DNA from 3 places in the Chimaeribacter sp. YP20170169 genome. Region 1 is predicted to be linked to each of the others. Evidence: predicted binding sites of a transcription regulator. Region 1 holds the regulator's gene; each other region holds the start of a gene.
What was found. Region 1 encodes CRP, which controls carbon source genes, mostly activating them, when cyclic AMP is high. Its sites were predicted from a motif close to ATGTGANNNNNNTCACAT; they were not measured.

Region 1 (7,155 bases):
GACGGCGCGCAGGATGAGATCATGGGCATCCGCCACCGCACGCTGCCGCTGGAGGGGGTGCAGTTCCACCCAGAGAGCATCCTGAGCGAACAGGGTTTGCAGCTGCTGGGCAACTTCCTCGCCCGCTGACGGCAACAATTTGCCATCGCAGGCGATTTCCGGTTGCCTGCAAATGATTTATTATGCATATTTCCTGATTATAATTTCATGAGCTGTGGCGGCATCGGGTCGTGGCGGCTGGTCTGATGGCAGAGGGAGAGCGGTATGACAGATAAATCAGCAGTGGGTCGTGACACGTTTGATCAGGTGATTTTGCCTGTTTATGCACCGGCACAGTTCATTCCGGTGAAGGGCAAGGGCAGCCGGGTCTGGGATCAGCAGGGCAAGGAGTATGTGGACTTCGCTGGCGGCATCGCGGTGACCGCGCTTGGCCACTGCCACCCGGCGCTGGTGGCGGCGCTGCACCAGCAGGGCGAAACGCTCTGGCACGTCAGCAACGTCTTCACCAATGAGCCGGCGCTGCGTCTGGCGCAGAAGCTGATTGACGCCACCTTTGCCGAGCGCGTTTTCTTCGCCAACTCCGGGGCAGAGGCCAACGAGGCTGCCTTCAAGCTGGCGCGCTACTACGCCTCCCACCGCCACAGCCCCTATAAGAGCAAGATCATCGCGTTCCATAACGCGTTCCACGGCCGCACGCTGTTTACCGTGTCGGTGGGCGGCCAGCCCAAGTACTCCGACGGCTTTGGCCCGAAACCGGCGGACATCGTCCATGTGCCTTACAACGATCTCGATGCGGTAAAAGCGGTCATTGATGACCACACCTGCGCCATCGTGGTGGAGCCGATTCAGGGCGAGGGCGGTGTGACGCCCGCGGACGCCGCGTTCCTGCAAGGGCTGCGCGCGCTCTGTGACCAGCATCAGGCACTGCTGGTGTTTGATGAGGTGCAGAGTGGCATGGGCCGGAGCGGCCAGCTCTTTAGCTACATGCACTACGGCGTGACGCCGGACATCCTGACCACCGCCAAGGCGCTGGGGGGCGGTTTCCCGGTCAGCGCGATGCTGACCACCGAGGAGATCGCTTCGGCAATGACGGTCGGCACCCACGGCACCACCTACGGCGGCAACCCGCTGGCCTGTGCGGTGGCCGAGGCGGCACTGGATACCATCAACACCCCGCAGGTGTTGGCGGGCATTGAGGAGCGTCGCCAGCACTTCCTGAAGGCGCTGGAGACGATCAACCAGAAGTATGCGATCTTCAAAGAGGTGCGCGGCATGGGGCTGTTGCTGGGCGCGGAGCTAAGCGAGCCGTACCAGAACAGGGCCCGCGATGTACTGACGGCCGCGGCGGAGCAGGGGCTGATGATGCTCAACGCCGGGCCGAATGTGCTGCGTTTTGCGCCGTCGCTGGTGATCGAGTTTGATGACATCCATGAGGGCATGGCGCGGCTGGAGAAGGCCATCGCCACGCTGGCGGGCTAAAGTCCCCGCTACTCTGAAGCCGCCTCCGGGCGGCTTTTTTGATCGCGCTTCACGCGGCGCGCCAGCCAGATGCCGTGGTGCGGGCGCTGTCGCCAGGCCAGGCTGGAGATGGTGTTCATCGCGTTGAGGTGCGAGAGGATGCGGCGCAACGGGCGCTCCATCTCGGTCACTGGCATCTCCGGCGCGCTGTCCGGCGCGCGGAACATCGGGTCTGACGAGGGGTTGCCGTCGGCCGGGCCGTCATACATCAGCCGCTGCTGGCAGCTCTGGAGCGCAATCTCACAGGTCTCCAAATACTCCTGCGCCAGCGCCGGGGTCAGCATGTAGTGATCGCGTGCCAGGATAGTCATCGCGTTCAGGTGCTCAACAATTGACTGGCTGTGCATCACCCAGAGCCGCATGTCAGCCAGGTAGTGGGAGTTGAAGCCCGGCTCCTGCATCGCCTGATTGAGGGCGGTGTAGAGGGTGTTGTGCGTCTGATTGGCCATGATGCGGGTATAGGCCAGCTTTGCCGGATCTGGGTTGGCGCTGAGCAGCAGGCGGATCGCCTCCTGATAGGCTTCCAACGCCTGCCAGGCGTTGTCGCGCAGCTTGCCGCTCTGCCACTGTGGCCAGAGCCAGATGGTGCTGCCAAAGGCCAGCGCGCAACCAATCAGCGTGTCTACTAACCGTGGAATCAGGAAGTTAGCGCCATTTTGCGTCACCAGTTGCAGCGTGTAGACCGCAGTGATGGTCAGCCCCACCATGCCCAGCCCGTAGTTATTGCGCAGCACCAGATAGGCGGCCAGCATGATCAACACCAACAGGCCCAGCATCGCGGCTTGCGGCAGTTGCAGGTGCAGCACGCCAGCGGCCAGCACCAGCCCGGCCAACGTGCCGATGGCGCGGTGCTGGATACGCACGCGCGTGGCGTTGTAGCCGTTCTGGATCACCAGCAGCGCGGTGAGCAGCACCCAATAGGGTTTCGGCAGGTCAAAGAACAGGCCAATCGAGCTGCCGAGCGCCAGCATCACGCCGACGCGTGCGGCGTTGCGCAGCGACATCGATCGCCAGGAGAGATAGCGCTTCAGCGCTGGCCAGAAGGGCAGGCGGTTGCGGCTCTCCATCAGGTTACGGCGATAGAGCGGCCGCTGGGTATGCAACAGGCGCGCGATGCGGTTGAAGTGGTAGTAGCAGAACTGGCCGACCGGGTTATCAGGGTAGCGGTTGGCAATCTTCTCCAGCGCTGCCAGTTCGCCGCCCATCTCAAAGCGGGCGGAGCGGCGGTGGTAGAGCAGGTCATCGGCAATCATCCGCAGCCGCTTGGCGATCACCTCCGCATTGCGGCGGATAATCGCCTCTGCTTGGCTCTGCGCCACCAGTTTCTGCACCTCCTCTGGCTGGTGCAGGCTGACGGTAATGTGCTCCTGGAGATCGAGCGCCACCTGGAAGGCGCGGAACAGCCGCCGATAGTGCGGGTGGCGCTCGCCGGAGAGCATATGCAGTTGCTGATAGACCTGCACAATCAACTCCATCACCTTCTGCTGGCGCTTGAGCAGCGGGGGCAGGGCAGTGTCTGGATCTAGATGCTGGGTCAGCAGGCTGTACTTGGCATCAACGTAGTCACCCAGTTCGCGGTAGAGCAGACTGAGCGATTCACGCATTGGCTGCTCTTTCCACAGCCGGAACCAGCCCCAGGTAAACAGCCCATACCAGAGCGTGCCGAGCACGAACAGCCCCGGTGCCTGCCAGAGCGGCGTGGTGCCAGCCATGCTAAGGGTAAAGATGGCCGCCACCAGCGTGCCGTTGAGCAGCCGGCCATGCAGCGGGCTGATCTCGCCTGTCACGCCGAGCAGCAGCGCCAGCGCCAGCAAAATCAGCGGCAGCGGACAGTGGGCGTAGAGCAAGAGCAGTTGCAGTATCAGGCTGCATCCGGCGAACAGCGTACCGCCAATGGCCAGACGTTTTACATAGCGCCGATGGGGCGTGTCGAGACCGGCGATGTTGCAGCAGGCGGGCACCAGTGAGAAGAGCAAGCCGACCTGGAGCTGGCCGAACGGCAGCGCGATGGCCGCGGGCAGGCAGAGCACCAGCGTTTGCCGCAGGGCGTAGTTGACTTCAGGATGGTAAATAAGACGGCGCCACATGTTCAATCAGGGAAGAACGGCGCAGTGCGGGGGGGCCGCAGCTGCGCCGTGTTGATCCGGGATTAACGAGTGCCGTAGACGACAATCGTTTTGCCGTGGGCGGAGATCAGGTTCTGATCTTCCAGCATTTTCAGGATGCGGCCGACGGTTTCGCGGGAGCAACCTACGATTTGACCAATCTCCTGGCGGGTAATCTTGATCTGCATACCATCGGGGTGGGTCATGGCATCAGGCTGTTTCGCCAGATTGAGCAGGGTCTGGGCGATACGGCCAGTCACATCCAGGAAGGCAAGGTTGCCCACCTTTTCGGAGGTAACTTGCAGGCGGCGCGCCATCTGGGAGGAGAGGCGCATCAGGATGTCCGGGTTGACCTGGATCAGCTGACGGAATTTCTTGTAGGAGATCTCCGCCACTTCACAAGCCGTTTTGGCGCGTACCCACGCGCTGCGCTCCTGGCCCTCTTCGAACAGGCCAAGTTCGCCGATGAAATCCCCTTGGTTGAGGTAGGAGAGGATCATCTCTTTGCCCTCTTCATCCTTGATCAGCACGGCGACCGAACCTTTCACGATGTAGTAGAGCGTTTCAGCCTTTTCACCCTGGTGAATCAGCGTACTTTTGGAAGGGTATTTATGAATATGGCAGTGAGACAGGAACCATTCGAGAGTAGGGTCTGTTTGCGGTTTGCCGAGAACCATTTGCTTTTATCCTCTGTTGTAATCGCTGCCCAAAATCACAGGGCTCAGAGTTCCCTGTACGGCGTTTTGAAAATACGCCTCTTTCAAGAGTATTAACTGTCTGATAATGCTGCAAGGCGGAGGCTGAAAAGTCGCCAAACGGCGGCCTCGTCGTTCCATTGAAAACCTGACCTTGCTCCATACAGAACATTTTGTTTCGGGTTTGTTTTATCACAGCCTGAACCGAGTGTCTTCTGTTGTCTCGCTTCAGCATGATGAAGATCGGCCCGATTGCCTGTTTGGCTGCGAGGGGTTAGGCTATTTTCAGAAAATAATCGGAGGATGAGGCTATGCAGGCACGGGTAAAGTGGGTGGAAGGGCTGACGTTTCTGGGGGAGTCCGCATCGGGCCACCAGATCTTGATGGATGGCAATGCCGGTGACAAGGCACCCAGCCCGATGGAGATGGTGCTGATGTCCGTGGGCGGCTGTAGCGCGATTGATGTGGTCTCCATCCTACAGAAGGCGCGGCAGGATGTGCGCGACTGTGAGGTGCGCCTGACCTCAGAGCGCCGCGACGAGGTGCCGCGCACCTTTACGCACATCAACCTACACTTTGTGGTGAGCGGCAAGGGGCTGACGGAGAAGAGTGTGGAACGCGCCGTCAACCTCTCGGCAGAGAAGTACTGCTCGGTGTCACTGATGATCGGCAAGGCCGCGTCAGTGACCCACAGCTTTGAGATTGTCAGCGTCGAGTGACGCCCAGGGGGCGGCCCGCCGTCCCCGCTTACTTGATGATTTTCCCCTCCAGCAGCCGCTGCACTAGCGGTGCCATGATCAACTCCATCGCCAGCCCCATTTTGCCGCCCGGCACCACCAATGTATTGATATGAGAGATAAATGAGCCTTGCAGCATAGCTAGCAGATAGGGGAAATCGATCGCCCCCAGCCCGCGGAAGTGGATCACCACAAAGCTCTCATCCAGCGATGGGATCGCCTTGGCGGCAAACGGGTTGGAGGTGTCCACCGTCGGCACGCGCTGGAAGTTGATATGGGTGCGGGAGAACTGCGGCGTGATGTAGTTGATGTAATCCTCCATCGACCGCACCACCGAGTCCATCACAGCCTCGCGCGAGTGGCCGCGCTCATTGGTGTCGCGGATCAGCTTCTGGATCCACTCCAGATTGACGATCGGCACCACGCCGACCAGCAGATCCACATGCCGCGCCACGTCGTGGTGCTCGGTCACTACCCCGCCATGCAGCCCTTCGTAGAACAGCACGTCGGTCTCCTCCGGCAGCGGGTGCCAGGGGGTGAAGGTGCCCGGCACCTGATTGTAGGGCACTGCCTCGTCATAGGTGTGGAGGTACTTGCGCGCCTGCCCGTTGCCCTCACGCCCATACTGGATGAAGGTCTGCTCCAGCAAACCGAAGTCATTGGCCTCTGGGCCAAAGTAGCTGACATGCCGGCCCAGGTCGCGCGCCTTGCGGATCGCCATGTCCATCTCAGGTCGGGTGTAGCGGTGGAAGCTGTCGCCCTCCACCTCGGCGGCGCGGATGTTCAGTTGCTGGAAAATTTTGCGGAACGCCAGGCTGGTGGTGGTGGTGCCGGCTCCGCTGGAGCCAGTGACGGCGATGACCGGGTGTTGGGCTGACATAGTTTCAAGACTCCATGAGAGGTGATGCCTGCATACCGTGCAATCAGCATAATTAATTATAGAGTTACCATAATTATGCGGACGCGCCTAGGGGCAGGCCCTCGGCCACTCAGCCTTGGTCACTCGGCCTGCTCGCCCCGATCGCCACGGAACTGGTTGCGCGGCATGATATTGACCGACTCATGCAGCTCCGACCATACCAGCACCACTTCACCACTTTTCAACTGGCGGCGTACATCTTCGACCTTCTGCTCCAGCGTCCGTTCATGTTCGCCGTAATCAGTGCCCTCGCGCAGGACGAACGCCTCAATCAGGTTGCTCAGGGTGTCGCTGTCGAGTTCTTTCCAAGGAATAATCATGCTTCAGGCTCCAGATAGGGGGACAGCCAGGCCGGGATACGGTGCTCCAGCCACATTTGCGGCCGCTTCAGGGTGCCGCTGACAAAACCGACATGGCCGCCATGCTCCGTCAACTGGTACTGGACGTTGGCAGGGAGCTGGCCGGCATCGGGGATCACCGCGTCGGTCATAAAGGGATCATCCTTGGCATGGATGATCAGCAAGGGGGTGGTGATGCGCGGCAGCAGCGGCATCGCGCTGCAACGGCGGTAGTAGTCAAGCGCGTCGTCAAAACCGTGGGCGCGCGCGGTGATGGCGTCATCAAAATCGCGCAGCCGCTTCAGGCCCTTCAGCTGCTGGAGGTTGACCGGCAGGGTATTGGGATAGGCTTGAAGCTTGCGGGCGGCGTTGCGCTTGAGCTGCTCCAGCAGATAGCGCTGGTAAACGCGTGAAAAGCCCTGCTCCAGTCGCTGTGAGCAAGGCTCCAGCATCAGCGGTGCCGAGACCACCACCGCCGCGGCCAGCCGCGCGCGCTCACCCTCCTCGCCCAGATAGCAGGCCAGCATATTGCCGCCGAGCGAGACGCCCACCGCCGCCGTTGGCACCGGGCCGTGCTGCTCCTCCAGCCAGCGCAGGAAGAAGCGCGCATCCTCGGTTTCGCCGGAGTGGTAGATGCGTTGCAGGCGATTGGCCTCGCCGCTGCAGCCTCGGAAGTGCATCACCACGCCCAGCCAGCCGCGCTGCTGCCAAGCGTGGAGCAGGCCGTGGGCATAGGGGCTGTAGAAACTCCCCTCCAGCCCGTGGAACAGCACCACGCGCGGCTTACCGACCGCCTGTTCGGGCGGTTCGCTCCAGGCCAGATCGACGAAATCGCCATCCGGC
Region 2 (7,155 bases), 1.9 Mb from region 1:
AGAAGGGACGGCCCGGCGTTTCATCAGGATACGCAGGGTGATCCCGGCGATCAGCAGCCAATAGCCGAAGACCATTAGCCAACTGATCACGGTGTAAAATGTTGTCATACGAGCGACATTCCTGTTCGCAAACCATTTCAGTGAGTTTACGCAGAGTTAAGAAAAGGGGAAACCTTTTGTCTTACTTAATCCATCCACTGATCAGACCTGAAAGTGCCGACGGCGTGAGCATCAGGGCAGGCGCGGTCTGGCAGGGAATAGCCTTGTTAATGCAGGGGATTTAACCGCGGGCAGCGGCACTTTTTAGACTTGGATCACACATTGAAATGCCTATAATGCCCGTGCCACCCAAAGTTTGAGAGTCTTTTCCATGAAACGCAGCAGAAATGAAGTTGCCCGCTGGCGTATGCACCGTCAACAACAGCGTCGCCGTAGCCGCTGGCTGGAAGCCCAATCACGCCGTTACCGGCACATCTACCGCATCCGCCAGGTCAACCATCATCAACTGCGGCGCCTGGCGCTCAACGCGGTGTACCAATGGTAAATGCCAAAACAGTCCCTGACGGGACTGTTTTGCTATCGGCCGCTTAGAAGGTGCGGCGGAAGGGTTTCACCACCACGGAGCGATAGATGCCTGCCGCCAGGTATGGCTCGGCATCTGCCCAGGCTTGCGCCTCGGCCAGTGAGTCAAACTCCGCAATGATGGTCGAGCCGCTGAACCCGGCGTCGCCCGGCTCATTGCTGTCGATGGCCGGGTGTGGGCCAGCCACCACCAGACGCCCCGCGTCATGCAGCGCCTGCAAACGGGCCAGGTGCGCCGGGCGCTCCGCCTGACGTTTCGCCAGGGTATCGGGGTAATCCTCACAGTAGAACAGATAGAGCATACTTCACCTTTTATATCAGTGGGCTGAATGGGCCTCTACCATAGCCGATCCGATGGGCTGACGGAAAGGGGGGTGGGATTGCTGAAAAAATGGCCGCCCGCCGTTTTCAGATCAATCAAAGCGCGAGAGTTGCCTCAAGCTTATTGAATATGATTGCTATTTGCATTTAAACTTGCGGCTCCAGAGGAAAAAGAAACATTATGCCGCTAACAACCTTCACATTTCATCGCAGGATCTCACTGCCAGTCGTGCTCTCTGTTGGGCTGCACGCCGCGGTAGTGGGCGGTTTGCTCTATGCCTCATTCAACCGGGAGATCACCCTGCCGCCCCAACAGGAGACGCCGATCAGCGTCACCATGGTCAACCCGGCCGATTTCGCGCCACCCAAGCCGGTAGAAGCACCGCCGCAGGCCGAGCCAGAGCCGACGCCACCGGAGCCGGAGGTGCAGCCTGAGCCGGAACCCGAGCCGCCACCGCCGCCCAAGGCCATCACCATTGAGAAGCCCAAGCCCAAGCCGGTGGAGAAGAAGGTAGAGAAACCCAAACCGAAGCCGAAGCCGAAAGAGGTGGCGAAGCCGGTGAAACGTGAGGTGGAGCCTGCGCCGTCGCCATTTGAGCAGACGGAAAAAACCGCGACCACCTCCCAGCCAGCGCCAGCCGCGGCGGCCCAGCCGACGGTGTCGCAGGGGCCGCGCCCGTTGCAGCGCAGCCAGCCGCTCTATCCGCAGCGCGCCTTTGCCCTGCGCCTTGAGGGGCGTGTTAAGGTGCAATTTGATGTTGAAGGCGATGGCAGCGTCAGCAATGTGCGGGTGCTCTCCGCTGAGCCGCGCAACATGTTTGAGCGCGAGGTGAAGCAGGCGATGCGCAAATGGCGCTATGACAAGGCCGGCAAAGATCTGGTGGTAACCATTGTGTTCAAGATCAATGGTGGCAGCAGCATCCAGTAAACCCGCCATAAAAAAGCCACGGCCTGTGCCGTGGCTTTTTTGTTTGCGAGGGGAGTTACGCCTCGTCCAGACTGAAGTTGCCTTTCCCGGCAGGCAGGGCGCGTGACTTGCCCTGATCGTCCACCGCCACATAGGTGAACACCGCCTCCGTCGCGCGGTAGCGCTGGCCGAGCGGCTCAGAAGAGACCTTCTTCACCCACACTTCGACGTGGATAGTCATGGAGCTACGGCCGGTGCGTACGCAGCGCGCGTAGCAGCACACCACGTCGCCCACCGCGACCGGCTTCAGGAAGGTCATGCCATCCACCCGCACGGTCACCACGCGGCCCTCGGCAATCTCCTTGGCCTGGATTGCGCCGCCCATATCCATCTGCGCCATTAGCCAGCCGCCAAAGATATCGCCATTGGCATTGGTATCCGCCGGCATCGCCAGCGTACGCAGCACCAGCTCGCCGTTGGGTAAACTCTGTTTTTCACTCATGCTCTTGCTTCACAATAAAAAAGAATGTCCCGGCCGCAGCCGGGAGGGGAGTTATTTTTTTGCCCTTCAGGCTTTTTTGCTCTTCCGGCATGTGGCGGTAGATATAGATGCCGCTGAACAGGGTAAACACCAGCGTCAGGGCGGTCAGGCCGAAGACCTTGAAGTTGACCCAGACGTTTTGCGGCAGCCAGAAGGCGACATAAATATTGGCCAGACCGCACACCAGGAAAAACAGCGCCCAGGCCAGGTTCAGGCGGCCCCAGGCGTGATCGGGCAGCGTCAGCTCCTTGCCCAGCATCCGCTGGATCAACGGCTTCTTCAGCACCAGCTGGCTGACCAGCAGCGCCGCGGCAAACAGCACGTAGATCACTGTCACTTTCCATTTGATAAACAGGTCATCATGGAACACCAGCGTCAGGGTGCCAAACACCGCCACCATGACGAACGTGATTAGGGTCATCTTCTCCACCTTGCGGTACTTTACCCAGGTAAAGACCAGCGCCAGCGCCGTGGCGGCGATCAGCGCGCCAGAGGCGATGTAGATGTCATAAAGCTTGTAAAAGGCAAAAAAGACAATCAGGGGCAGAAAATCAAGAAACTGCTTCATAATTCATTCCAGTAGCGATCCATCGTCCGACTATACCGGATTCAATGGGGGCTGTGTATCTCGGGGCACCGTGCATTATCCGCCAGTCAGGGCGGCAGTGCGCGTATTTTATACAAGGTGGCGGCCAGAAAGGCAAAGGGCGCCCGCAGGCGCCCTTTGGGGCAGTGCGCTTAGGCACGCAACAGCATGTAGAGACGGTAGAGATAGATCAACAGCATGGCGGAGATGAGGTTGCTCAGCGCCGTCATTACCACGGTGGCGACGGTTGGCGTCAGCGCCGTCAGCTGGCTGATCAAAAACAGCAGCAGCAGTTTGGCCGCCAGCCAGAGCATCATCGCCGGCACCACCAACTTCACGTTAGCGTAGGCGAGGCGGGCGCTCTGGCGGATTGCCGCCACCACGCCCATCCGCTCGCTCGCCACCATCACCGGCGCCAGCGACACGGCAATGGCAATCAGCACGCCCGGCAGGATAAACAGCATCAAGCCGAGCTGGATCAGCAGCGTGCAGATAAACATCAGCAGCAACAAGCGCGGCAGGATCGGCGCGGAGGTTCCCAGCGCACGCAGCACGCTGGTCGGCTGCCGCTCAGACACCATGCGGATCAGCGTCAGCATCCCGCCGGCCAACAGCACATTGCCCACCAGCGCGGAGAAGGTCGCCGCGGCAGAGACTTTCAGCAACACCATCTGCTGCTCCGGGGACATCTGCTGGATAATCTCCTGCAACCCCATGCCGGCCGTTGAGGTCAGGTCACTCTCTGCATTGGCCAGAATGGCAAGCTGGCCGCTGTCAGGGGTAAAGGCCTGATTCAGCAAGACAGAAATAAAGGCAGTCAGCAGCGCCAGCAACAGGATGCTGGCAAGCTGGTTGCGCATAAAATTAAAACTGTCACGGTACAACGTGTTGGCCGTGATGGGCATGAAAACTCCTTGGCGACAATCAAATCAGTAAGCCGCTGATTGTAACCTGTTACGGACCGGTGTGGCACCCCGCGTTCAGCGTCAGGGCGTCATCCGGCGGCAGAGTGACCGGCAGGGGCGGCAGGCCATAGCGTGCCCGCGCCCGGTCGCAGGCATCATTATGCACGCCGTTCTCACCGGATTGGTCAAACTCCCGGCACGGGGTCGGCCGGTTCAAATAGATGGAGCAGGAGACAGCGTGTCCAATATCGCCCTCAAGCGCGACGCAGCGCGGCGATTTACTGTTGGTTCCTTGCATGCAACGAAGAAACGGGGTCAGCGGCTCGGTACGATCGACAGGCACAACCCCGCCACCGTCCTCCGCTTCAGCCCAATAGAAAGAGACCCGGAAATGGGCGCAGCAGGCGCCACAACTGACACAAGGATTAAGATGTTCGCTCATCTTGATTACCCACCGACTCCTTACGGCTTCGAACCAAAACCCACAGGGAGTGAGCAACTTACCCACGCCCCCCACGTTACGCAAATGAAATTTTAAGCTAAAAAAGCCCCGAGAAAAGTGACTTACTTTTGATCTGGATCAATTCATTGTTTTTTAATGAAATCAGCAAAACGTGACGGGATGACACCTTTGTCAAATCAATGTAAAGATGCGAACGCATTCAAAATATAAATGCAATGACATTAACTATTTACGCATGAAGGTGTTTGAGCCAAAAGGAGTGGAAAATGAAGAAGGCGTCTTGGATTCTGCTGGCCGCGGCGGCCCTGCCGACGGTGGTCTCCGCGCATCAGGCCGGGGACATTATCGTCCGGGCCGGGACAGCGACGGTGCGCCCGACCGAGGGATCGGACAATGTGCTGGGGCTTGGCCCGTTCAATATCGATAACAATACCCAGCTGGGGCTGACCTTCAGCTATCTGGTCACCGACAACATTGGCGTGGAGCTGCTGGCGGCGACGCCCTTCAAGCATAAGATTGGCCTGCAATCCACGGGCACCATCGCCGAGGTGAAGCAACTGCCGCCAACCCTGATGGCGCAGTACTACTTCGGCGACAAACAGGACAAATTGCGCCCCTATCTAGGCGTGGGCGTCAACTACACCACCTTCTTTGATGAGAAGTTCAATGACACCGGCACCTCAGCGGGACTGAGCGACCTCAGCCTGAAGGACTCCTGGGGCATCGCGGGGCAGGCGGGGCTGGACTACAACCTGAATGCGCACTGGCTGCTGAATATGTCGGTCTGGTGGATGAACATTGAAACCAAGGCACGCTTCAATGCTGGCGGTGAGCACCAGAGCATCGACACGCGCATCGATCCTTGGGTGTTTATGTTTGGGGCGGGCTACCGCTTCTGATCGCCAGAGGCAAAAAAGGCGCACCGGGGTGCGCCTTTTTTATGCGGTTGCCGAGTTACTTGATCTGCATTGCGTTTTCAACCGACTTCACGCCTGTCACCTGGCGCGTCACCTGGACGGCATGGTTGGCGTCCGCCACTGAGCTGACAAACCCGCTCAGCTGTACGCGGCCCTTGAAGGTCTCTACATTGATCTCACGGGATTTCAGCGAGTCATCCGCCAGCAGGGCAGACTTCACCTTGGTGGTCACCACGGTGTCATCAATATAGCCGCCGGTGCCCTCGGATTTGGCGGTCGGCGCGCAGGCCGAAAGGGTCAGCGCCACCATCAGCGCCATGCACATTGCAGATAAGGCTTTAAATAACTTCATATCCATTCTCCATGTCAATTTAGGGTGGCGAGCGCCACGGCCAGCGGCTGCGGCCAGCGCAGGTTTAATAAGTCTGGTAGATAGATGGCAATTCGACAAATCGACAGGAGAAATAAGCAGCACAAAGAACGCCTTACCGCACAAAAGGGTAAGGCGTGGGGGAACTAGCGGCGGGTGGCGGCCTTCATCTCACGCACAAAAGCGCCGAGCTGGCTGAGCATCTCCGCCGGCTGCGTGTGGTGGCGCTCAATGATGCGCACAATCGCCGAGCCAGAGATCGCCCCGGCCGCGCCGGCGGCCAGCGCCTCGCGTACCTGCGCAGGCTCAGAGATGCCAAACCCCTGCAACGGCGGCGCGGCCTGATACTCCGCCAGCTTGTCAATCAGGTGGCCGAGCGGCAACTGGGCGCGCTGTTCGGTGCCGGTCACCCCGGCGCGCGACAGCAGGTAGGTGTAGCCACGGCCGTGGGTCGCCACCTCGCGCAGCAGTTCATCATCGGCGTTGGGCGGGCAGATGAAGATCGGGGCGATCTGGTGGCGCAGGGCGGCGGTACGGAACGGCGCGGACTCCTCCAGCGGCACATCTGCCACCAGCACCGAGTCGACGCCCACCTCGGCGCAGCGCTGGTAGAAGGCATCGATGCCCTTGTGGAACACCAAATTGGCGTACATCAGCAGGCCAATCGGCAGGGTCGGGTGCTTCTGGCGGATCGCTGCCAGCATCTCGAAACAGCGGTTGGGCGTCACGCCAGCGGCGAAGGCGCGCAGCGTGGCATTCTGGATGGTCGGGCCATCCGCCAGCGGATCGGAGAAGGGGATACCCAGCTCCAGCGCATCCGCCCCGGCTTCCACCAGCGTATCCACGATCGCCAGGGAGAGCTCCGGATTGGGGTCGCCAAGGGTAACAAACGGGACGAAGGCCCCCTCCTTGCGGGTTGCCAGCTCGGTAAAACGTTGCTGATAGCGTTCCATTAGATCTCTCCCCGTGTTTTCAAAATGTCGTGAACGGTGAAGATGTCCTTGTCACCGCGGCCGGACAGGTTCACCACCAGAAGCTGCTCTTTTTCCGGCTCCTGCTTGATCATCTTCAGCGCATGGGCCAGCGCGTGGGAGGACTCCAGCGCCGGGATGATGCCCTCGCTGCGGCAGAGCGCCTTGAAGGCGTCCAGCGCCTCCTCATCGGTGACCGAGACATACTCGGCACGGCCAATGCTGTTGAGGTGGGCGTGCTGCGGGCCGACGGAGGGGAAATCCAGCCCGGCGGAGATGGAGTAGGACTCCTCAATCTGCCCATCTTCGGTCTGCATCATCGGCGCTTTCATACCAAAGTAGATGCCTACCTTGCCATGTTTGAGCGGCGCGCCATGCTGGCCGCTCTCAATGCCCAGCCCGGCTGGCTCCACGCCAATCAGGCCGACCGACTCCTCTTCGATGAAGTCCGCGAACATGCCGATGGCATTGGAGCCGCCGCCGACACAGGCCAGCACCGCATCCGGCAGGCGGCCCTCGCGCTCCAGCACCTGCGCCTTGGTCTCTTCGCCAATCATGCGCTGGAACTCACGCACCAGCGTCGGGTAGGGGT
Region 3 (7,155 bases), 1.9 Mb from region 1:
TGCCGGGACCATAGCCCGCTTCGGTCAGCAATTTTTTCGCCTCTTCGTTACGCTTCTCCTGCGTCCAGCCGAACCACTCCGGCGCGGTCAGCTTGCCCTCAGCGCCATCGGTGTACGGCGGGGTAAAGCCATAGGCTGGCAGGTCGCCCTGATTTTTCACCTTGTTGACGATGATGTCACGATCGAGGCCCAGCTTGAGCGCGGTACGCACACGCACGTCGTTGAATGGGGCCTTCTGGTTGTTGATCTCGTAGTAGTAGGTACAGAGGTAGGGGTCAACGTGCACCTCTTGCGGGATCTCTTTTTTCAGCTTCTGGAACAGCTCAATCGGCATATTGTTGTAAGTCATGTCGATCTCGCCGCTGCGGTAGCGGTTGACGTCGGTCACTTCCGAGGAGATCGGCAGGTAGGTCACCTGATTAAGGGTGGTGTGGGCGTTGTCCCAGTACTGCGGGTTGCGCTCCAGCACGATGCGCTCATTGACCGTCCAGTTTTTCAGCTTATAGGCGCCGTTGCTGACGTAGTTCTGCGGCTGCGTCCACTTCTCACCAAACTGTTCAACCACCTTCTTGTTGACCGGTTTCATGGAGGTGTGCGCCAGCATCTTCACCAGATAGGGCACCGGCTCCGTCAGGGTCACTTGCAGGGTGTGGTCATCCAGCGCCTTCACGCCCAAGGTGTCCGGGCTTTTTTTGCCGGTGATGATGTCATCAATGTTCTCGAAGTGGCCATATTGCAGGTAGCTCTCATAGGGCGAGGCGGTCTGCGGATCGGCCAGACGCTGCCAGCTGAACACGAAGTCGCTGGCGGTCACCGGGTCGCCGTTTGACCATTTGGCGTCTTTGCGCAGGTGGAATGTCCACACTTTAAAGTCTTGGTTATCCCAGCTCTCCGCCACGCCCGGCAGGATGCTGCCATCTTTTGGCGAGGTGTTGACCAGCCCTTCCAGCAGATCGCGGATGACGTTGGACTCCGGCACCCCTTCCACTTTATGTGGGTCAAGGGATTGCACTTCCGAGCCGTTGTTGCGCACTAGCTCCTGTTTGTCTGCCAACTGGACGCCCGCCGGAACTTCGGCTGCGACGGCGGCACCGGCCGTCAGGAGGCCGGAAGCCATCAGGATGGCCGCAGCCAGGCGTGTTTTTTTCGTGATGTTGGTCATGCTGTTTTGAACTCCCATTTTTATTATGAACTCACCGCTGAACGGCAAGATTGTTCCGCGAACGGAGTGTTGCGGCCCTCCTGCCGGAACGACGGCAGAACGGCGGATCTCTGTGCACCCTCACCTCTCTATAGCAGGTAATTCTGCTGATTAATGGGGCTGCCTCACATTGTCAGGGTTTGGTGCGGTAGTAGTTTTTCAGGTCAGTCAGATCCTGCGGATCCTGGCCGGTAAAGCCGCCCACCGTGGGTTTTACCAGCCGCGCACTGACCCGGTAATAGACCGGGATCAGCGCCGAATCCTGATCTAGCTGGGCCTCGGCCTGCTGGTAAAGAGCGCGGCGCGCGGCCTCATCCGGGGCGGCCAGCGTCTGCGCCATCAGGCGGTCAAAGGCCGCGCTGCGATAAAACAGGGTGTTGTTGCTGCTGGTCGAGACCGCCATGTTGAGGAAGGTGGACGGCTCATTGTAGTCGGCGCACCAGGTGGCGCGGGCAATGTCAAAGTTGCCCTGACGGCGCGTCTCCAGCATGGTTTTCCACTCCTGATTTTGCAGCGTGACCTGCGCGCCCAAATTTTTCGTCCACATGGAGGCGGCGGCGATCGCCTGCTGCTTGTTCTGGTCGGAAGTGTTGTAGAGCAGCGCGACCTTCAACGGATGGGCCGCATTGAAGCCTGCCTGCGCCAGCAGCTTGCGCCCCTCGGCGTAGCGCTGCTGCGGGCTCCAGGCGGCCCAGGCGGGGGCGGCAAAGTCCGCGCCAGCGGTATAGGGGGGCGTCAGGCCATAGGCCGGGATCTGCCCCTGCCCCATGATTTTGTCAGTGATGATCTGCCGGTCCAGTCCCAGCTTCAGCGCTGTCCTGACCCGCACATCATTCAGCGGCGGGCGCTGGTTGTTCAGCTCATAGTAGAAGGTGCAGAGCAGCGGGTTGATGTGCAGCTGATCGCCCAACTCCCGCTTTACCATGGGGAACAGCGTCGGCGGGATGGCACTGTTGGTGATGTCCGTATCGCCACTGCGATAGCGGTTAATGTCGCTCACTTCCGAGGAGATGGGCAGGAAAGTGGCCTGCTCAAGCACCGTGTGGGCGTTGTCCCAATAGGTGGGGCTGCGCACCAGATCAATGCGCTCGTTGACCACCCACCCCTTCAGGCGGTAGGCACCGTTACCGACATAGTGCTCCGGCTGCGTCCAGCGATCGCCAAATTTCTCTATCACCGACTGCTTGACGGGCTTCAGCGCGGTATTGGCCAGCAGCGTAACAAAATAGGGGACGGGTTCTGTCAGCGTGACCTGAAGGGTATGGTCATCCAGCGCCTTGACGCCCAGGGTGTCAGGCGTTTTTTTGCCTGCCAAAATGTCATCAATATTGGCAACCTTGCCAAATTGCAGGTAGCTGGCATAGGGCGAGGCGGTTTTTGGATCAACCAGACGCTGCCAACTATAGACAAAATCCTTGGCGGTGACCGGGGAACCATCACTCCATTGGCTATTTTGACGAAGATGGAACGTCCAGACCCGGTAACCGTTATTTTCCCAACTTTCTGCTACGCCGGGACGGAGTGCACCCTTGGCATCCGTCTCAACCAGCCCTTCCAGAAGATTTAGGATAATATTGGATTCCGGAACGCCCTCAATTTTATGCGGGTCCAGGGAGGAGACTTCAGAGCCGTTGTTAATCACGATGCTCTGCTCTTCTGCCAAGGCAGCACTGGCAGGAACATCGGCGGCAAACAGGCTTTGCGCGGTAAAACAGCTGGACAATGCCATGAAACATGCGAAACGTGCGGGTGTCACTTTTAATGATCCTACTGCCACTCTCCCCTCCCCATTGCATTCATCTACAGATAAGTAAGCATTAACAAGCAATTTCCAAGCCTGCTTTTTGACATGGCCGACTGAGTTCCCGCGACAGGGCGGTTTTGGAAATTAACAGAAGCAAAAAACGGGTGCCAATATATTTTACGGAAATGTTAAGCATTTCTCTTTTATAAGCTTGCCACTTTGGAAGAAACAGGCTTGCATCACTTGGCTCAATAAAATTGGCAGTAATATCAGCCAGTTAATTGATTCACAATTTACGTTAGCCCTGAAAAGTGGCGCTGTAACAAATTATTCAAAAACAAAGCGTTAACTTATGTCGCCGTCAAAGAATAAATCGCTATGCAGCTGCTGTTTAACACTAATAACATCTTGTCACACGTCCGACAAGTCCTTCAGAAAGATGTGATTAAATTAACATCATAGGTAAGTAGCGGGGAGAGACAGGGCAAGAGTAAAGCGGGGAAAATGTTTGAAAACAGTGAAGTGAACCGTTTTAGCACAACGACATCAATTTTATGCCACATTTTAGTGCGACTGCCGTTTAACACTGCGGATTCTGCACCAAATAATAGCATTTAATCTGGCGCGAATTATCTGATGCGCCCGACCGGGCGCATCAAAACAAGAGGAAACGACATTACAGCAGGCCGGGGAAAATGGTTTTGATACCGTTCACAATAAATTCAATGCCCAACGCCATCAGCAGCAGCCCCATGATGCGGGTAACGACGTTGATGCCCGTCTGGCCCAGCAGCCTAACCACTAGCGGCGCGGCGCGGAACAGCAGCCAGCAGCAGAAGGAGAAGAGCGCGATCGCCAGTGTCAGCCCCAGCAAATTTTGCCAGCTGTGGTAACGCGAACTCCAGACGATGGTGGAGCTGATGGCACCCGGCCCGGCCATCAGCGGCAGGGCCAGAGGCACCACACCAACGCTTTCACGAATGGCGCTCTCGGACTTCTCCTGCTTGTTCTGCTTATCTTCCCCCAGCTTGCCGCTGATCATCGACATGGCGATGGTGACCACCAGAATGCCACCCGCAATGCGGAACGAGTCAATCGAAATGCCGAACAGCCGCAAAATGGCGTCACCCAAAAACAGGGAGGTACAGAGGATAATGGCCACGGAGAGATTGGCGGTCAGGTTAGTTCTGTCTCTACCTGCGGCAGCCTGATAGCTGGTCATGCTGATAAATACCGGCAGGATGCCAATGGGGTTGACCAAGGCAAAAAGGCCGATAAAAAATTTAATGTATCCTGAGAAATCTAACAGTGTCTGGCTCATGCAGAGCTCCGCTAACAGGGCCATAGGGATGAAGTTTTGGAAGGCGCTAATGTAATAGAATCACCACCGGTAATCCATCAACTTTCCTAGCATTTAATATTGATGTTAACCTACATCAAGAAATAATTAACCAAGTTTGCGTGCCTATATATTTTTACAGTTGCTTCGCGATTAAAAATAAAAGCCGGCTCTTATGTTTGAGAAAATTTATCGTTTAATTCCCCGCTGAAAGGTGTCAGCTTGGAGATTTTTTGATCTAAATCAAAAAGAGCCACCCAGCAGGGGCGTAAAATCTTCACATACCCAACAACGGCAGGCCACTCGCTCTTGTCACACCAGGTTGCCACAGGCGCCGGCCCACTACACAGCCGCACTCTGACAAGCTCTTTCAGTAAATAAGCAATATTGCAGCCCCCCGATGGAACGGGATCCCAGGCCCAGCCGGCTAGGGTCGTGAGAGCTATACTTGCTGCGCTGACAGCTCATTTACTAAAAGAGTTTAACCTTATCAGGAGAGCATTATGGCTGTAACCAATGTCGCTGAATTGAACGCGCTCGTCGCCCGTGTCAAAGAAGCCCAGCGCGAGTATGCCAACTTTACTCAAGAGCAAGTCGACAAAATCTTCCGTGCCGCTGCCCTTGCGGCCGCTGATGCCCGCATCCCCCTGGCGAAGATGGCCGTTGCTGAGTCCGGCATGGGTATTGTGGAAGACAAAGTCATCAAAAACCACTTTGCCTCTGAATATATCTACAATGCTTACAAAGATGAAAAAACCTGTGGCGTTCTGTCAGAAGATGACACTTTCGGCACCATCACCATCGCAGAACCCATTGGCCTGATTTGTGGGATTGTCCCCACCACCAACCCCACCTCCACCGCTATCTTTAAGGCGCTGATTAGCCTAAAAACCCGTAACGGCATCATCTTCTCCCCACACCCACGCGCCAAAAACGCCACCAACAAAGCAGCCGACATCGTGCTGCAAGCGGCCATCGCGGCTGGCGCGCCTAAAGACATCATTGGCTGGATTGACGAGCCATCTGTTGAACTCTCCAACCAGCTGATGCACCACCCTGACCTGAACCTGATTCTGGCGACCGGTGGCCCAGGCATGGTGAAGGCGGCCTACAGCTCGGGTAAACCGGCTATCGGCGTGGGTGCCGGTAACACGCCAGTTGTTGTGGATGAGAGCGCTGACATCAAACGTGTGGTGGCCTCCATCCTGATGTCCAAGACCTTCGATAATGGCGTTATCTGTGCCTCCGAACAGTCAGTGATTGTGGTTGACGCCGTTTATGAAGCGGTGCGTGAGCGCTTTGCCACCCACGGCGGCTACCTGCTGCGCGGTCAGGAGCTGAAGGCAGTGCAGGATATTATCCTGAAAAATGGCGGCCTGAACGCGGCCATCGTTGGCCAGCCCGCGGCTAAAATCGCCGAAATGGCCGGCATCAAAGTGCCAGCGTCTACCAAAGTGCTGATTGGCGAAGTCTCTCTGGTGGATGAGTCTGAGCCGTTCGCCCATGAGAAGCTCTCCCCGACTCTGGCGATGTACCGGGCCAGCAACTTTGAAGACGCGGTCGTCAAAGCGGAGAAACTGGTGGCGATGGGCGGTATCGGCCACACCTCCTGCCTCTACACCGATCAGGACAACCAGCCAGAGCGCGTGAAGTACTTCGGCGACAAGATGAAGACCGCGCGTATCCTGATCAACACCCCGGCCTCCCAAGGGGGGATTGGTGACCTGTATAACTTCAAGCTGGCGCCTTCCCTAACACTGGGCTGCGGCTCCTGGGGCGGTAACTCCATCTCTGAAAACGTGGGTCCCAAACACCTGATCAACAAGAAAACGGTCGCGAAACGGGCAGAAAACATGCTGTGGCACAAACTTCCGAAATCCATCTATTTCCGTCGCGGTTCACTGCCGATTGCCCTGGAAGAAGTGGCGACCGATGGTGCCAAACGCGCCTTCATCGTGACCGACCGTTTCCTGTTCAACAACGGCTATGCCGACCAGGTGACCAGCGTGCTGAAAGGCCACGGCATTGAGACTGAAGTCTTCTTTGAAGTGGAAGCTGACCCGACCCTGAGTATCGTGCGCAAGGGCGCAGAGCTGATGAACTCGTTCAAACCGGACGTTATCATCGCGCTGGGTGGCGGTTCACCGATGGATGCGGCGAAGATCATGTGGGTAATGTATGAACACCCGGAAACCCACTTCGAGGAGCTGGCGCTGCGCTTTATGGACATCCGTAAACGCATCTACAAGTTCCCAAAAATGGGCGTGAAGGCGAAGATGGTTGCCATCACTACCACCTCTGGCACCGGCTCTGAAGTGACGCCGTTCGCCGTAGTGACGGATGATGCCACCGGCCAGAAATATCCGCTGGCAGACTATGCCCTGACCCCGGATATGGCGATTGTGGATGCCAACCTGGTGATGAACATGCCGAAATCTCTGTGCGCCTTTGGCGGCCTGGATGCGGTCACCCATGCGCTGGAAGCCTACGTCTCCGTGCTGGCGAATGAGTACTCAGACGGCCAGGCGCTGCAAGCGCTGAAACTGTTGAAAGAGAACCTGCCGCAGAGCTACCGCGATGGCGCGAAAAACCCGGTTGCCCGTGAGCGTGTGCACAACGCCGCCACCATCGCCGGTATCGCGTTTGCCAACGCCTTCCTTGGGGTGTGTCACTCCATCGCCCACAAACTGGGTTCTGAGTTCCACATTCCGCACGGTCTGGCGAACGCCATGCTGATCGCCAACGTCATTCGCTACAACGCCAATGACAACCCGACCAAGCAGACTGCGTTCAGCCAGTATGACCGTCCGCAAGCACGCCGTCGCTACGCAGAGATCGCTGACCATCTCGGCTTGAGCGCACCGGGCGACC

Region 2: a site for CRP is predicted at 4,411-4,428, ahead of ompW (outer membrane protein OmpW). Genes of this name have one in related genera too.
Region 3: a site for CRP is predicted at 4,516-4,533, ahead of ACK3SD_RS09550 (YchE family NAAT transporter). Genes of this name have one in related genera too.

What each region holds. Positions count from the first base shown of each region.
Region 1 is NZ_CP176824.1:263,322-270,476, forward strand. It holds gene ACK3SD_RS01130 (aminodeoxychorismate synthase component II) at 1-129, shown strand, start outside; gene argD (bifunctional acetylornithine/succinyldiaminopimelate transaminase) at 265-1,479, shown strand; gene ACK3SD_RS01140 (YccS/YhfK family putative transporter) at 1,488-3,605, opposite strand; gene crp (cAMP-activated global transcriptional regulator CRP) at 3,668-4,300, opposite strand; gene ACK3SD_RS01150 (OsmC family protein) at 4,630-5,037, shown strand; gene ACK3SD_RS01155 (phosphoribulokinase) at 5,066-5,935, opposite strand; gene ACK3SD_RS01160 (YheU family protein) at 6,055-6,294, opposite strand; gene ACK3SD_RS01165 (hydrolase) at 6,291-7,155, opposite strand, start outside.
Region 2 is NZ_CP176824.1:2,132,222-2,139,376, reverse strand. It holds gene cls (cardiolipin synthase) at 1-108, opposite strand, end outside; gene ACK3SD_RS09505 (YciY family protein) at 371-544, shown strand; gene ACK3SD_RS09500 (YciI family protein) at 588-884, opposite strand; gene ACK3SD_RS09495 (energy transducer TonB) at 1,085-1,831, shown strand; gene yciA (acyl-CoA thioester hydrolase YciA) at 1,887-2,312, opposite strand; partial or broken gene ACK3SD_RS09485 (septation protein A) at 2,386-2,919, opposite strand; gene ACK3SD_RS09480 (YciC family protein) at 3,090-3,842, opposite strand; gene ACK3SD_RS09475 (YkgJ family cysteine cluster protein) at 3,892-4,284, opposite strand; gene ompW (outer membrane protein OmpW) at 4,572-5,204, shown strand; gene ACK3SD_RS09465 (BON domain-containing protein) at 5,260-5,574, opposite strand; gene trpA (tryptophan synthase subunit alpha) at 5,739-6,545, opposite strand; gene trpB (tryptophan synthase subunit beta) at 6,545-7,155, opposite strand, start outside.
Region 3 is NZ_CP176824.1:2,145,917-2,153,071, forward strand. It holds gene oppA (oligopeptide ABC transporter substrate-binding protein OppA) at 1-1,162, opposite strand, end outside; gene ACK3SD_RS09545 (ABC transporter substrate-binding protein) at 1,335-2,930, opposite strand; gene ACK3SD_RS09550 (YchE family NAAT transporter) at 3,622-4,266, opposite strand; gene adhE (bifunctional acetaldehyde-CoA/alcohol dehydrogenase) at 4,788-7,155, shown strand, end outside.